Regions from separate parts of the Lysinibacillus sp. FSL W7-1291 genome, predicted to be linked through region 3. Evidence: a T-box and tRNA genes for the amino acid it is inferred to sense, from the RefSeq annotation. Region 3 holds a T-box; the other regions hold tRNA genes.
The links. A T-box is a leader RNA that pairs with one kind of tRNA and senses whether it is charged. The one in region 3 lies ahead of argS (arginine--tRNA ligase), so its partner is inferred to be a tRNA-Arg.
Positions count from the first base shown of each region.

Region 1: it encodes a tRNA-Arg, which carries the amino acid that the T-box ahead of argS (arginine--tRNA ligase) is inferred to sense. The anticodon was not compared.
Region 2: it encodes a tRNA-Arg, which carries the amino acid that the T-box ahead of argS (arginine--tRNA ligase) is inferred to sense. The anticodon was not compared.

Region 1 is NZ_CP151994.1:3,221,354-3,226,037, forward strand. It holds gene NST76_RS15590 (DinB family protein) at 1-431, opposite strand, end outside; gene NST76_RS15595 (hypothetical protein) at 1,124-1,351, opposite strand; gene NST76_RS15600 (hypothetical protein) at 1,551-2,093, opposite strand; tRNA gene NST76_RS15605 (tRNA-Arg) at 2,495-2,568, opposite strand; gene NST76_RS15610 (glucose 1-dehydrogenase) at 2,789-3,535, shown strand; gene NST76_RS15615 (hypothetical protein) at 3,628-4,278, shown strand; gene NST76_RS15620 (DUF2071 domain-containing protein) at 4,293-4,684, opposite strand, start outside.
Region 2 is NZ_CP151994.1:3,708,318-3,713,001, forward strand. It holds gene NST76_RS17965 (amino acid ABC transporter ATP-binding protein) at 1-594, opposite strand, end outside; gene NST76_RS17970 (amino acid ABC transporter permease) at 591-1,301, opposite strand; gene NST76_RS17975 (basic amino acid ABC transporter substrate-binding protein) at 1,370-2,158, opposite strand; tRNA gene NST76_RS17980 (tRNA-Arg) at 2,659-2,733, opposite strand; gene clpP (ATP-dependent Clp endopeptidase proteolytic subunit ClpP) at 3,041-3,631, shown strand; gene NST76_RS17990 (HPr family phosphocarrier protein) at 4,249-4,506, opposite strand; gene whiA (DNA-binding protein WhiA) at 4,620-4,684, opposite strand, start outside.
Region 3 is NZ_CP151994.1:2,226,175-2,230,858, forward strand. It holds gene NST76_RS10890 (FAD-dependent oxidoreductase) at 1-665, shown strand, start outside; gene NST76_RS10895 (MFS transporter) at 832-2,022, opposite strand; gene NST76_RS10900 (metalloregulator ArsR/SmtB family transcription factor) at 2,145-2,444, opposite strand; T-box leader at 2,558-2,776, shown strand; gene argS (arginine--tRNA ligase) at 2,815-4,494, shown strand; gene NST76_RS10910 (MFS transporter) at 4,646-4,684, shown strand, end outside.

The DNA of each region.
Region 1 (4,684 bases), 1.0 Mb from region 3:
TCTCTTCCCATCTCTCTAGCCCAAATTGATAACTGTCCTATATGATGGATTTCATGTGCAATCGTATGGCGAATGACTTCACCCCATATATGTGTCTCAATCCTTCCATCTGCTAATGTATTATGGAGTAAACGCTCTTCCATACTGTCGTCCCATTGGTTTACAAAGTTTTTTACTTCTAAATGAAATTCAGCTTCCAATTTACGAACCTTTTCCAAGCTATTATATTCCTCAAAACTCTCCTGAAAATCAGTTTTACCTTGTAAAAGTCGTATCCAACTCCATTCGACATCAATTATATGGAAAAGTGTATGTAATATACTTCCCATTCCACCAGGTCGGTTTTGCAAAAGCTCTTCTTCACTCAACTCGTCACACCAACGAAACCAGTCTTCTCTTACCATCCAATTATATTTAAAAAGTAATTGCAAAAAAGTTCCTCCTTAATTAAAAATGATTGAGTCATCTCAACAAGTTACTACTTCTTCATATAGAGTTAGGGTTCCTTCTCTTTAATTCCTTCAAATGTGAGAAATTCGTACGCAAATCACGCTATAAATTATATAAAGGCACTGTTTGGGAACGTTTAAACCGTCGTTTCAGTACCGTATACCCTTCAAAAAGTCGTAACAGACATATAGACGAAAAAGCCTAATACTGGATTTATATAATGGTGAGATTATTGCTTTAGCATATCAAAATGCCCGACACTCGATTTTGTGATGGGTTAGTGCTCCTAATCATTCATGAACGTGTAAAATACCATACGACCATTCACTCAGATCAAGCGTGGCATTATCAACATAATTCGTGGGTGCAAACATTAAAACAAAACAAGATTTTCCAAAGCATATCTCGTAAAACAACTTGTGCAGACAATGCCGCAATGGAGAACTTCTTTGATTTACTCAAACAAGAAATATATGACGGGGAAGAATGAATCTCCTATGAAGCGTTAAAAAAGAAAATAGAGAAGTTTATCGATTACTACAATAATGAACGAATTAAAACAAAAACTGGCTGGCTTGAGCCAGTAAATTACCGAACTCATGCCAGCCAATTAGCTGCATAACTAAAACTTTAACATTAAAAGGTCACTACCTTTGGATGTGACTTATAATGATTAATCAAATTCTACAGTGTCTTGCACTACTGATACCTTATAAACATTTTTAGTATTAATTAATACCGTTTTATAATTTTCTGTTTCAGTAAATGAATACCAGGACTTCTCATTGAATCCATTAGTAATTTCTTCTGCAAAAGTTTCTTGTCCAATATTAGTCTTGATTTTATATTCTTCTTCACGACTTTCTTCAAAGTAAAACTTTACAGTATATTCATAATCCATTAACCAACACCCCCCATCTATCTATATCATGGGACAAGTGGGATGGAAGTAATCAACGCTTTTAATAAAACTTGATAATATCAATTCACACTGTTTTTTGCGAACTTCTCTGGTATTAAGAAATTCATTTTCTTACTTATTTATTTTTATGAGTTAACAAAATAAAAACCACACTCTTTTTTGAATGTGGCTTTAGTATTTATTCATTAAAAAAATCACCTTTGAAAAAAGGTTTTATTCCAACTTCTCTAAATAAATATTTTATTGGATGGCAATCATTGACCAAATTTCTGTTGGGAATTAAAATTTCCTCCCTGAGTTCTTTAAATATTTCTGGATTAATTTCCGGAAACCATTCTTCATAACTCAAATGTTTATCTTTCTCTATCAGAAGTAAATAAACAACAATTATTTCAAACATATAAGGAAATTCTCGTTTAATATTTTGATAGTTATCTAACAATGAAGTTATATAGTCCTCAAAATTAAAAAATTTTGCTCCTTTTTCATTGTTATATTGTAAACGTTCCTTTTCAGGTTTAAAGACAAAAGTCGATTGATTATACCAGTTACCTAACATGCATGTAAAAAGTAGTAATGCATATTTTTTAGTTTCTTGATCCTCATCATTAAAATATTTAAAATATTCATCGTAAATATAACTCTTGGCAGTGGTAAAATACCCAATTTCAATCCCAGAAATAGTTTGTTTCACATTTTGTATAATTTTATTATTTCCCATCCCATAGTCACTTTCTTTAAAAATTTCCATAATATAGATTGTAACATAAATTTAAAATACAGGGAACATTGATACTATAATCCAATCATACTTTGAATATGACCCTGACCATGAACTCCCTTTTTGAATTGCAACCCTAACTCTTTGTCCTTCTTTAAACGAAACAAATTCTTTTGTATAACGATCTTTAACTGTAGGATCTTTTATCAATTCGTCTGTTCCATTTTAATTTCTTTGTTCACCATGTTTACATTTTGTTTACCTAATTTATTTTTTATATGTTATTCTATGCGATTCTTAAAAATATTAATATAAACAAAAAAAGCGCTCAAAACCTATTGTTCATAAGGTTTCAAGCGCTTTTCAATTTGGTTAAAAATTAACCTTTGATTTGTTATTGACGTCCCAGGAGGGATTCGAACCCCCGACCGACGGCTTAGAAGGCCGTTGCTCTATCCAGCTGAGCTACTGAGACATGGTGTCGTTTCTATGTATTTCATAGGAAGGACAATACTTATTATATGTACTTTATGGCATAATGTCAACATTAATTTTACTATGTAGGCAAGGTTTGCCTCATATTGTTCATCATATGTTGCCACAGCTTCGATTATACCATGTCTTACTCCTCTCAAGAAGACGAATATGAAAATATTTGCTACACTATTGGCGATAAAAAATTGTGAGGTATGTAGATGTTTAAGGATTCGGTCGTTGTTGTTACAGGTGGCGCACAAGGGATTGGCAAAGGGATTGTACTTGCATATGCACGGCATGGCGCAAAGGTGGTAATTGCTGATTTAAATGACGGTTTAGGTCAACAATTAGAACAGGATATGCTTGCACAAGGCTACGTTGTTTTATTTGTTCAAACAGATGTAACGAAGGAACAGGATATCGTTCAGTTAATGCAACGAGCTGTTGAGCAATATGGGACTATTCATATTTTAATTAATAATGCTGGGCAGTTTCAGCATATCTCTCCTTATGATGTGACGTTTGAGGAGTGGAATCATCTACTACACACAAATTTAACGAGTGCCTTTTTCTGTGCCAGAGAGGCTGCGAAGGTGATGAGGCGCAATGTGAAAGGTGGTTCGATTGTTTCGTTAGCATCTACACGGGCTGAGATGTCAGAACCTAATACAGAAGCCTACGCGGCTACAAAAGGTGGTATTGTGGCGTTAACACATGCTTTAGCGCGGTCTTTAGGTCCTGATCAAATCACGGTGAATTGTATTTCGCCTGGCTGGATTGAAACAGGCGATTATGAGGCACTTCGACCAGTCGATCATGTACAGCATTTATCAGGAAGGGTTGGTGTGCCTGAAGATATCGCACAGGCTTGTCTCTATTTAACAAACCCCGTAAATAATTTTGTGACAGGCATTAATCTTACGGTCGATGGCGGCATGACAAAGAAAATGATGTATGAAGAGTAGTTTTGTCATTTGCTCTTCCTTACTTGTTCTTCATACCCAGAGTTTCCTTAGAGTATGCTACTGTAGGAGAAAGAACAAGAAGGAGTGAAGCCTTGTCCCCCTATTCAAATGGTTTTTCATTAAGCCAGCTGTATCAAGCCCCCTCTACTCAATATATGGCACTGATTCGTCACTTTTTACATGCACATGATTACCGGCGCTGTATCAGTAAAGCCGAAGCTGATTTTATGGCGATGAATCGCTTACTTTGGATAGAGCATGTCAATTGGACGCGAATGACGATTATTAGCATTGTCTTCAATTTACCTGATCTTCCTTTTGTGCAGCAGCGTCTGTTACGAAATGCGACTGATTTAGGAAATTGTCTACGTCCCTTTTACGGCGACTCTATAGCAGATCGATATACAGCATTAATTAAAGAACATCTGCTGCTGGCTGCTCAATTAGTGACAGCTGCTTCTAAAGGAGATGCTACCATAGCGGAAGCAAAAGAGAAGGAATGGTATCGCAATGCAGATGATATTGCGCTATTTTTGCATACGATTAATCCTTACTTAAGTAGAGAGGCTGTCCAAAAAATGTTTTATACGCATTTAGCTTTAACGAAAAATGAAGCCGTGACGATGATCCAGAAAGATTATCAAGCTGATATAGACGTTTTTGATGAAATTGAAGCAGAAGCTCTAGCCATGTCAGATATGATTGCTGGCGCCATTGTGATGCAATTTTGTTATCTTTTTTAATGTAAAAATCCCATTTATTTGCGTTCAACTACTGGTGGAAAAACTTTCGCTACTTTGTTTTTAGCAAAATGAGCAATAGGCTGCGTTCCCTGAAAATTCCCCTTCATAAAAGAAGCTAATGTATTACTGTGAATCGTTGCGCTTGCCCGCTGTAATTCCCATGGTGAGTGGTGGATATCAATTCGAAAAAGGGTATCCTTCCACTTGGCCCATGAATGATAACGTTCTACAATCCATTGGTCAAAATTAGTATTCGTGTGATCTTCTATTGTATAAGTAACCCTTAATCTTTCGTCACAGGCTTTGTAATGGCTTGTATATGAAAAGTGATTTTCTCTTTGTTTTGCTAAGATTTTGGAGAAGCGGTATGGTAAACTACCTAATGCCGTGATTTTTGACACGAAAT
Region 2 (4,684 bases), 1.5 Mb from region 3:
AAAGCCCATTTCGTGCGTAACAACAACCATGGTCATCCCTTCAGCTGCTAGATTTTTCATAACATCTAGCACCTCTTTGACCATTTCAGGATCAAGTGCTGAAGTGGGCTCATCAAATAAAATGGCTTTTGGCTTCATGGCTAAGGCACGTGCAATGGCTACACGCTGCTGTTGACCACCCGACAGCTGCTCAGGATAGTTATATGCCTTGCTGTCGAGTCCAACCTTTTTTAACAGCCCATGCCCTAATTCTTCAGCTTCTGGACGACTCATTTTGCGAATTTGCATAGGGGCCATCGTGACATTATCGATAACTGTCATATGCGGGAATAGATTAAATTGTTGAAACACCATGCCAACTTCTGCCCGAATCTCATTGATATTCGTTTTTGGCGCATTAATTTTCACATTTTCAATATAAATAGCACCATCTGTTACATCTTCCAGCATATTGATGCATCGTAAAAATGTACTTTTGCCTGAGCCAGATGGTCCAATCACACAAACAACTTGTTTCTCTTGGATTTCATAATCAATGCCTTTTAATACTTCAAGCTTTCCGAAATATTTGTGTAGGTTTTCAATTTTTATCATCTTGCTTCCCGCCCTTCTGCCTTAGCTTTACGAGGGACATAACTATTGCTAAATCGTTTCTCGATAAATGCCACGATCTTCGTTACACCATATGTTAAAACTAAATAGAGTAGTGCAGCAACGATGTACGGTTCCCAGAAGCGGAAGCTTGCACCTGCTACTACCTTACTTGCGTATAAAATATCTGGTGCTGCAATAACTGTTACTAATGAAGAATCTTTTAATAATGCGATAAATTCGTTCCCTAATGGTGGAATCATACGTCTAAATGCCTGTGGTAAAATGACCTTACGCATCGCTTGGTTATGTGTTAACCCTAAAGAACGAGCTGCCTCCATTTGCCCCTTTGCAATACTTTGAATACCTGCACGGAAAATTTCCGCATTGTAAGCAGCACAGTTTAATACGAGCGCTGTAATCCCTGACACCATATATCCTAAAGAATGACCAAAAATTGTTGGAATAACTGCTAAGTGAATTAATAAAATTTGCACAAGCATTGGTGTTCCACGGAATAAATCGATATATAATTTTGATGGCCAATAAATCCATTTTTTACTCGATAATTTTCCTAGGCCTAAAAATAGTCCTAATAGAATACCTCCAAAATAACCACTAAGTGTCAAAATAATTGTTACGCCAATACCCCGTATAAACATATCTCGGTAGTTCCAGACAATGTCCCAGCGTAAGTCAAAGATGTCCATCCGAAAACCCCATTTCCCCTTTAAAGTGAATGAGCCGCTAGCATACTAGGGGCGTCATCATTCATTTATTACTTGAAATCAGAACCTGTAATTTCTTTTAATTTACCGTTTTCTTTAATCTTTTTAAGACCTTCATTTAATTTATCTAATAGCTCTTTGTTTCCTTTTTGAACCATAAAGCCATAATATTCTTTTTCAAATGCATCATCTTCGATTACTTTTAGTTTTTGATCTGGATGCGCTTTAATGTATTCGTAAACTACCGCATTGTCTCCAATAGCTGCATCAACGTTACCGTTTAACATCTCTTGAATTGCGATTGGTTGACTTTCAAACGCCATAATATTTGTACTTGCTTCCCCTTGTAGCTTTTTCGCCGCCATATGACCTGTAGCATTAATTTGTACTGATACCTTTTTATCTTTTAGTTCAGCTAGAGATTTAATTTTTGAATCTTCTTTTACAACAATCAATAATTGAGACTCATAATAAGGCTCTGTAAAATCAAATGATTCTTTACGCTCTTCAGTAATTGTGATTCCTGAAGCACCAATATCTGTTTCACCGTTTTTAATTGTTTGGAAAACTGGCTCCCAACCAATGTTATTCCAGTCAACTTCAAAGTCCATTTCATCAGCAATAGCTTTTAAAACATCGACATCAATCCCCACAATTTTCCCTGAATCGTCAACAGATTCAAATGGTGCGAAAGTTGCCTCTGTACCAACTTTATATATTTTCTTACCATCTTCTGAAGATGAGCTTCCTGAAGATGCACCATCCTTTGTACCACATCCTGCAAGTGCTAATGTTAATGCTGCAACCATCATCAGTAGCATCCAACCTGTTTTCTTCATTGTATTTCCCCCTATTTCAATAATTTTCCGAAATGCGTATTATTTTTCGCAATTCGGAAATGTTAGACTATTAGGTCAATTATATTAATATTATAGTATTTAGACAACAACTTTTCGCATAAAACTAAATATTTTTTCATATTAATTTATAATAAACTTATATAATTAGAAGAAACATGTATAAATAACAAGAAATCTAATCTAAAATTAATATATATACACTACAATCCACACCAAATTTCGATAAATTTAGGCAAAAAAAAAGAATCCCCTCAGATAGGATTCTTTTTTTCGACTATTTCTAGTCTTCACGTACAGTATGTCCACTAAAAAATAATTTGGAGTTATTGCTTTTTTGAAGGTTTGAAAGGAATAAATAGGGGAATAATGCCAAATAGGACAGTATTGCACCTATATCTCCCTCTCGATCTCCGCTAAGCAGGCTGCTAAACTACTTATTAGGAGATGAGCTATAACAAGTCTATCTATATTCAGTAAAATGGCGCCCTCGGAGGGAATCGAACCCCCAGTGCAAGAACCGGAATCTTACGTGTTATCCATTACACCACGAGGGCAAAGGCACAAAAAAAAAGTACTCACTCTAGGCTTACGAAAAGCATGATGTAGATAACCCTCATTTTTTGAAGCATACCTGCAAAATAGTGTACTGTACTTTAAACTTATAACCTCAATTATTATACAAGCCTATCACATATAATTCAACCATAGAATGCAAAAACATTTTATTTTTTTTATTTCACTTTAGCAGGGTTAATATTTGACCTTCCCTGACTATAATGTGTATGATAAGGATACAGCTGAAATAACAATGGAAATTTTCAGCAAAGGTATTCGAATTTAGTTTTTTAAGGAGGATTTAACATGAATTTAATTCCTACAGTTATTGAACAAACAAGTCGCGGTGAACGTGCATATGACATTTATTCACGTCTACTTAAAGACCGTATTATTCTTTTAGGAAGCGCTATTGATGACAATGTGGCTAACTCCATTGTTGCACAACTTCTTTTCCTACAAGCGGAAGATCCAGATAAAGATATCTCTCTTTACATTAATTCACCAGGTGGATCAATTACGGCTGGTATGGCTATTTATGACACAATGCAAATCATTAAACCACAAGTTCAAACAATTTGTATTGGTATGGCTGCATCAATGGGTGCTTTCTTACTAGCTGCTGGTGAGCCTGGTAAACGTTTTGCATTACCAAATGCAGAAGTAATGATTCACCAACCACTAGGTGGCGCACAAGGTCAAGCGACAGAAATTGAAATTGCTGCTAAACGTATTTTATTCTTACGTGAAAAATTAAATGGCATTTTATCTGAACGCACAGGCCAACCACTTGAAGTCATTGCTAGAGACACAGATCGTGATAATTTCATGACTGCTGAACGTGCTAAAGAATATGGTTTAATCGATCACATTATGCACCGTAGCGATAATAAATAAAAATGAGAAGGCATCACAGACTCGCTCTGTGATGCCTTTCGTGTTGTTGAAAAAAGGTGATGTCAACGGCAGAAACAGCCATTTTGAAAGGCGAGGGGTTGATTTCCGTTCCGCCAGCGTCCTTTCCAGGGGGTGTCCGCTGATCACTGCATTCGCTCCAGGGGCTCCTCTAGGACGCTAATCCCCTAGGAGTGACGCTGGCTCCACTCCCATCAACCATTCTGCAAAAGTGTCTTTTCCTGAACAAAATAGCCCTTTATTTATATTATTAGAAAGAGGATAGGCTCTTATTTTCAATGCGGAGAAGTGATGGATGACAACACTTCTCCATAAAGCGTAGTGAATACCTTCACTTTATTTGAAAACCTTTCTAAAAAGAAACATTTTTATGAATTGGGGTGGAAGGCTACTTGACTCCCGTGGGATAGCGAGACAGGCGAGCCTCTAAACGGAGCGGTAGCGGAGGAAGCTGCTCGGCGCTCGCCCACAGGAAAGCAAGTAGCCTGCAATGGAAATCCATTTTCACCTTTCACAAAAACGCTATGGATGGTTTTGTTTTTCAACACTATGAAGGCATCACAGATTTGCTCTGTGATGCCTTTTGTGTTCAATGAATGTTAGTCTTCATTTTCGATAATTGTAGCCAATGCTGTAACCGCTTGCTCCGCATCGCTGCCGTCACTACTTAAAGTAACTTCAGTGCCTTTAGCGACTGCTAAGCTCATGACACCCATAATGGATTTGGCATTTACTTTTTTCTCGTCTTTTTCCAGAAAGATATCCGCACTAAAACGATTTGCTTCCTGCACAAATAGTGCTGCTTGTCTAGCTTGTAGTCCTAATTTTAATTTGACCTGGACTCTTCTCTCAATCATACTCAAAACTCCCCTTCACTACCGTTCATCTATTAGTTTTATCTTACCTCACTTACTAGCAAAAGAACAATAAGCGATTACGCATGACATTCATACCTGAAAAGTATGAAAACTTAACCACCTATTTTTTCACCGCGTCTTAATGCATCAGCAATCTCATCAATTTTTCTCAATCGAT
Region 3 (4,684 bases):
TATTGGTGGTTGGACGCTCTGCAGGGTATTCATCACTGGCGGCAGGTAGTGCGCGCATTGTTCCGACAGGGATGGTGACAGGTGAAGCGGCCGGGACTGCGGCTGCACTAGTCACGGAAGAGGATGTAACCTTTAGAGATATGAGCAAGGATAAACAGTTCATTGCTACGTTAAGAAAACAGCTCGATAAACAGGGAGCCTATGTCGATGCCTTTTCAGTAGAGTACCCATATCAAGGGAAATGGTATGATGAAGCTATTCAAACACTTATTAACTATGGCCTAGTGGTGGGTGGTTATGATAATGATTTAAAAGTGGACAGCCAGGCGACAAAAATAAAGTTTGCTAAAATGTTAAAAGAGAGTATGCTACGAGCTGGTGGAGAAAGTGCAGCAGGTATGAGTGATCAGCTCGAAACTGTCATCAATAAAGTTTATAATAATGGCGAAGAAGCCATTGAACGTGATGAGATGGCTCAATATTTGGCTGACGTCCTCATTGGTGAATCCAATGCGACTAGCTGGGATACATTAATGGAAAAAGGAATTGTCACTGAAAAAGTAGCAAAGAAAATTTCAGACAATAAGAAATTAAAATTAAAAGAGATGTACGCCATCATGGCTGATGTCATTCATTATGTAGAAAAGAAGCATTCCTCTTCTTGAGGAATGTTTCAGACTGTAGACAAGTTCGAAAAATTTGAGCGTTTGCCTACAGTTTTTTTATTTTACAATAATATAAAGCCGTTGATTTCCACTATGGGCAGCCTCACTCAGTCAGAGATCTCCTTTTGTTTCAAGCAACCTTTACATATAGTGTTAAACGGAAGTATTAAATTTGATCCTTTTGATTTAATCTATAGCTCATAAATGTTAACACTGAGGCTATGAGCGCTAAGATGCCACCAGCCCACGAAAGTTTGTCTAGACTGCCAGAAGCTACGACAAATCCTCCTATTGCAGAACCTAATGCAATCCCCACATTAACAGCTACAGGGGTTAATGAGGATGCAAAGTCTTTTGCAGAGGGAGAATATCTTTCAGCTAAATCCATGAAGTAGAGTTGGACAGTTGCATTAACAGCATATAGCATGACAGCCATTAACATAATAGTCAGTAGCCCTAACCACATAGAGGACATCGTAAAATACAGAGTAAATAAGATAATGGCCTGAATAATGAACGTATAGCGCAATTTACCTAAACCGTTATGCTGAGCAATCTTGCCAGCTAAAAGATTACTAAAGATTGAAAAGAAGCCATAGATTAAGAGAACAATACCTATGTATTTCGTTTCAATACCAAGTTTTTGTTGTAAAATGGGCGTAATAAAAGTATAGATTGTGTATGTTCCAGCAATCGTAAAAACAGGAATGAAGAATGCTAGAATGATTTTAGGTTGCTTAAATAAACTTAATTGCTCTGATAGTGAACTTTTTGTTGCTTTGATATTTCGAGGTAGCACAAACATGCTGATGATAAAGGCAATCCCGCCTAAAGCTGCCGTTAACCAAAATGTCATGTGCCAATTACTCCATTGTCCAACCATTGTTCCTAGAGGTACACCCATGACGTTGGCAATGGTAAAGCCCGCAAATATGAAAGCAATGATAGAGGATCTTTTTTCTTTTGGCATACTATCATTCGCTATGGACATGGCTAATGCTGTAAGCACGCCGCTGACAACAGCCGTAACAACTCTGGAAGTTATTAAAATACCATAGGAACTAGAGAGGGCACTTACAATATTTCCGAGTATAAAGAGGGAAATCAATACTAACATGAGTGGATATTTTGCAAATCTACTAACAAAACCGGTTAGGATGGGTGTACCAATCGCATAGGCGATAGCAAATCCAGAAATCAAGGAACCAGCTGTGGCAATTGGTATACTTAAATCTGTAGAGACCTCCGTTAATAATCCTACAATAACAAATTCACTTGTTCCCATGACAAACGTTAATAAGGTTAATGTGAAGGCTAAAATTTTATGTTTATTGCTAAATGCATTTTCTTTATTCATAATCAAAAAACATCACTCCTTTATATCAATATATCGAGAAATTTCGATATATTGTGCAAATGTCTATAGCGTATCTATTTATCGTGAATAATCGATATGGCATTTTAAACAGAAACCCAATTTTAATCATTTTGGGTATCTGATACAAGAAACGAGGCAATTTGATGAATCGTTTCTTCTTTTAATTTATAATATGTCCATTGACCATGACGAAAAGATTCGAGAAGTCCAGCCTTTTGCATCATATTTAAGTAGTGAGAAACGGTTGATTGAGAAGTTTTAGCTTTCTCCTGAATATCACCAACACATACGCCTCCTTCGATACTCACTTTTGGGAAATGTTCCTCAGGTTCCTTCAGCCACTGTAAGATGTTTAGCCTAGTCTCGTTTGATAACGCTTTGAAAATTTCAATTGGTTCCATATCGCAATGATATATCGAATTATCTCGATATGTCAATTGCTAAGTATCGACATTATATTTTAAAAATGGTTGACGCCAATAAGGAAATCCTGTAATATATGTCAAAATCATAGAAAAATTCGATGAAGAAGAGAGTAATTGATGGACAACTGGCAAGCGAGTTAGGGGTGGTGTGAGCCTAATGCAGAAACCATGAATGAAGCGCACTTTGGAGAAGATTCTCGAACAAGTAGTAGAGAATAGCGGGGCGTCACCTCGTTAACAATGGAAAGTGGTCATATTAAATGGCAACTAGAGTGGTACCACGGGATTATAATGCTCTCGTCTCTAATTTTAGAGACGGGGGCTTTTTTATTTGGACAGGAGGAGGATCAAGATGAATAAACAAATCGCTGAAAGTATGGCAGAAGTAGTAAATCATCAATTAACAGCAGATGATATTGCGTCATTATTAGAAAAACCAAAAAGCTCGGAGCTAGGGGACGTGGCATTTCCTTGTTTTACCTTAGCAAAAAGATGGAAAAAGTCACCACAAACTATTGCAGCGGATATAGCAAGTCAATTAAACAATGACAATATCCAGCGTGTGCAAGCTGTTGGAGGCTATGTCAATATTTTTCTAGATCAACAAAAAGCGACGCAACAAGTGCTAAGCAACATCATGCAAGCAAAACAATCATATGGAACTAATCAAACGGGGATGGGAGCTGTCGTCCTAGATTTTTCATCTCCTAATATTGCGAAGCCATTCTCGATGGGGCATTTACGTTCAACAGTCATTGGGAATGCTTTAGCCAATATGGCAGAAAAAAATGGTTATCAAGCGATTCGCATCAATCATTTAGGGGACTGGGGTACACAGTTCGGTAAGCTTATTGTGGCTTATCAACATTGGGGTGATAAGCAAGCCATTACCGCGTCACCAATTGTGGAGCTATTAAAGATTTATGTGCAGTTTCATGAAGAGGCAGAGCAAGACCCAGCACTGATTGAACAGGCACGTGCCGCCTTTAAAGCATTGGAGGATGGCGATGCAGAGGCACTGGCATTATGGCAATGGTTCCGAGATGTATCATTAGTAGAATTTCAATCAATATACGAGTTGCTAGGAATTCACTTTGATGCTTTTACAGGAGAAGCCTTTTACAATGACAAAATGATGCCTGTTGTGACAGAACTACAAGAAAAAGGGCTCCTAGTGGAATCAGATGGGGCGTATGTTGTGGAGATGGAGGAAATGCCCCCATGCTTAATGACGAAAACAGATGGAGCCACGCTTTATGCGACACGCGATTTAGCTGCTGCCCTGTATCGCCAACAGCATTACCAGCCAGAAAAGATTTTCTACGTTGTTGGCAATGAGCAATCCCTCCATTTTAAACAACTTTTTCAAGTCATCGAAAAAATGGGCTATGCTTGGGCCAAAAATCTACAGCACGTCCCATTTGGGATGATGCTCAAGGATGGCAAAAAAATGTCGACCCGTAAAGGCAAAGTGGTGTTATTAGCAGATGTGCTAGCAGAGGCCATTGCGACGGCGAAGCGTAATATCGAAGAGAAAAATCCCCATCTTCCTAACAAGGAGCGAGTAGCCCAGCAAGTTGGGGTTGGCGCAGTTATATTTAATGATTTGAAATACCATCGCCTCAATGATATTGAATTTTCGATCGAGCAAATGATGAATTTTGAAGGTGAAACAGGTCCTTATGTACAGTATACGTATGCCCGTCTTTGCTCCATTTTAGAAAAAGCAAACGCCCCAGCTGAAGTGATGACCTTCCAGCCATTAGGAGAGCAGGCTTGGCCGATTGTTTTATTACTGGAGCAGTTTCCGAAAGTGGTAGCTACGTCTTTTGATCAGGCTGACCCGTCCCTAATAGCGAAATATGCCTTACAATTGGCCCGTTTATTGAATAAATATTATGCCCAACAGAAAATATTAGCGGATGATGAATATCAAGCGTCACGTCTAGCACTTTGTTCATGTGTTGCGATTGTCTTAAAAGAATCATTCGCCTTATTGGGCATTGAATTACCTGAAAATATGTGACATCTACTGAATCAAGATAAAAAACAGCCATTTTCAAGAAACTGTCCCAAGATTGACCGTCTATCGAAAACATGGTAAAAGGAGAGAGGAATAAATAAACAAACTCTTTCAGCAATGAATGTTGAGTGGCAGTAGAGAGGATATTGAACAAATGGCAAAAAAACAATGGACCCTTTCACTTATACTAGTG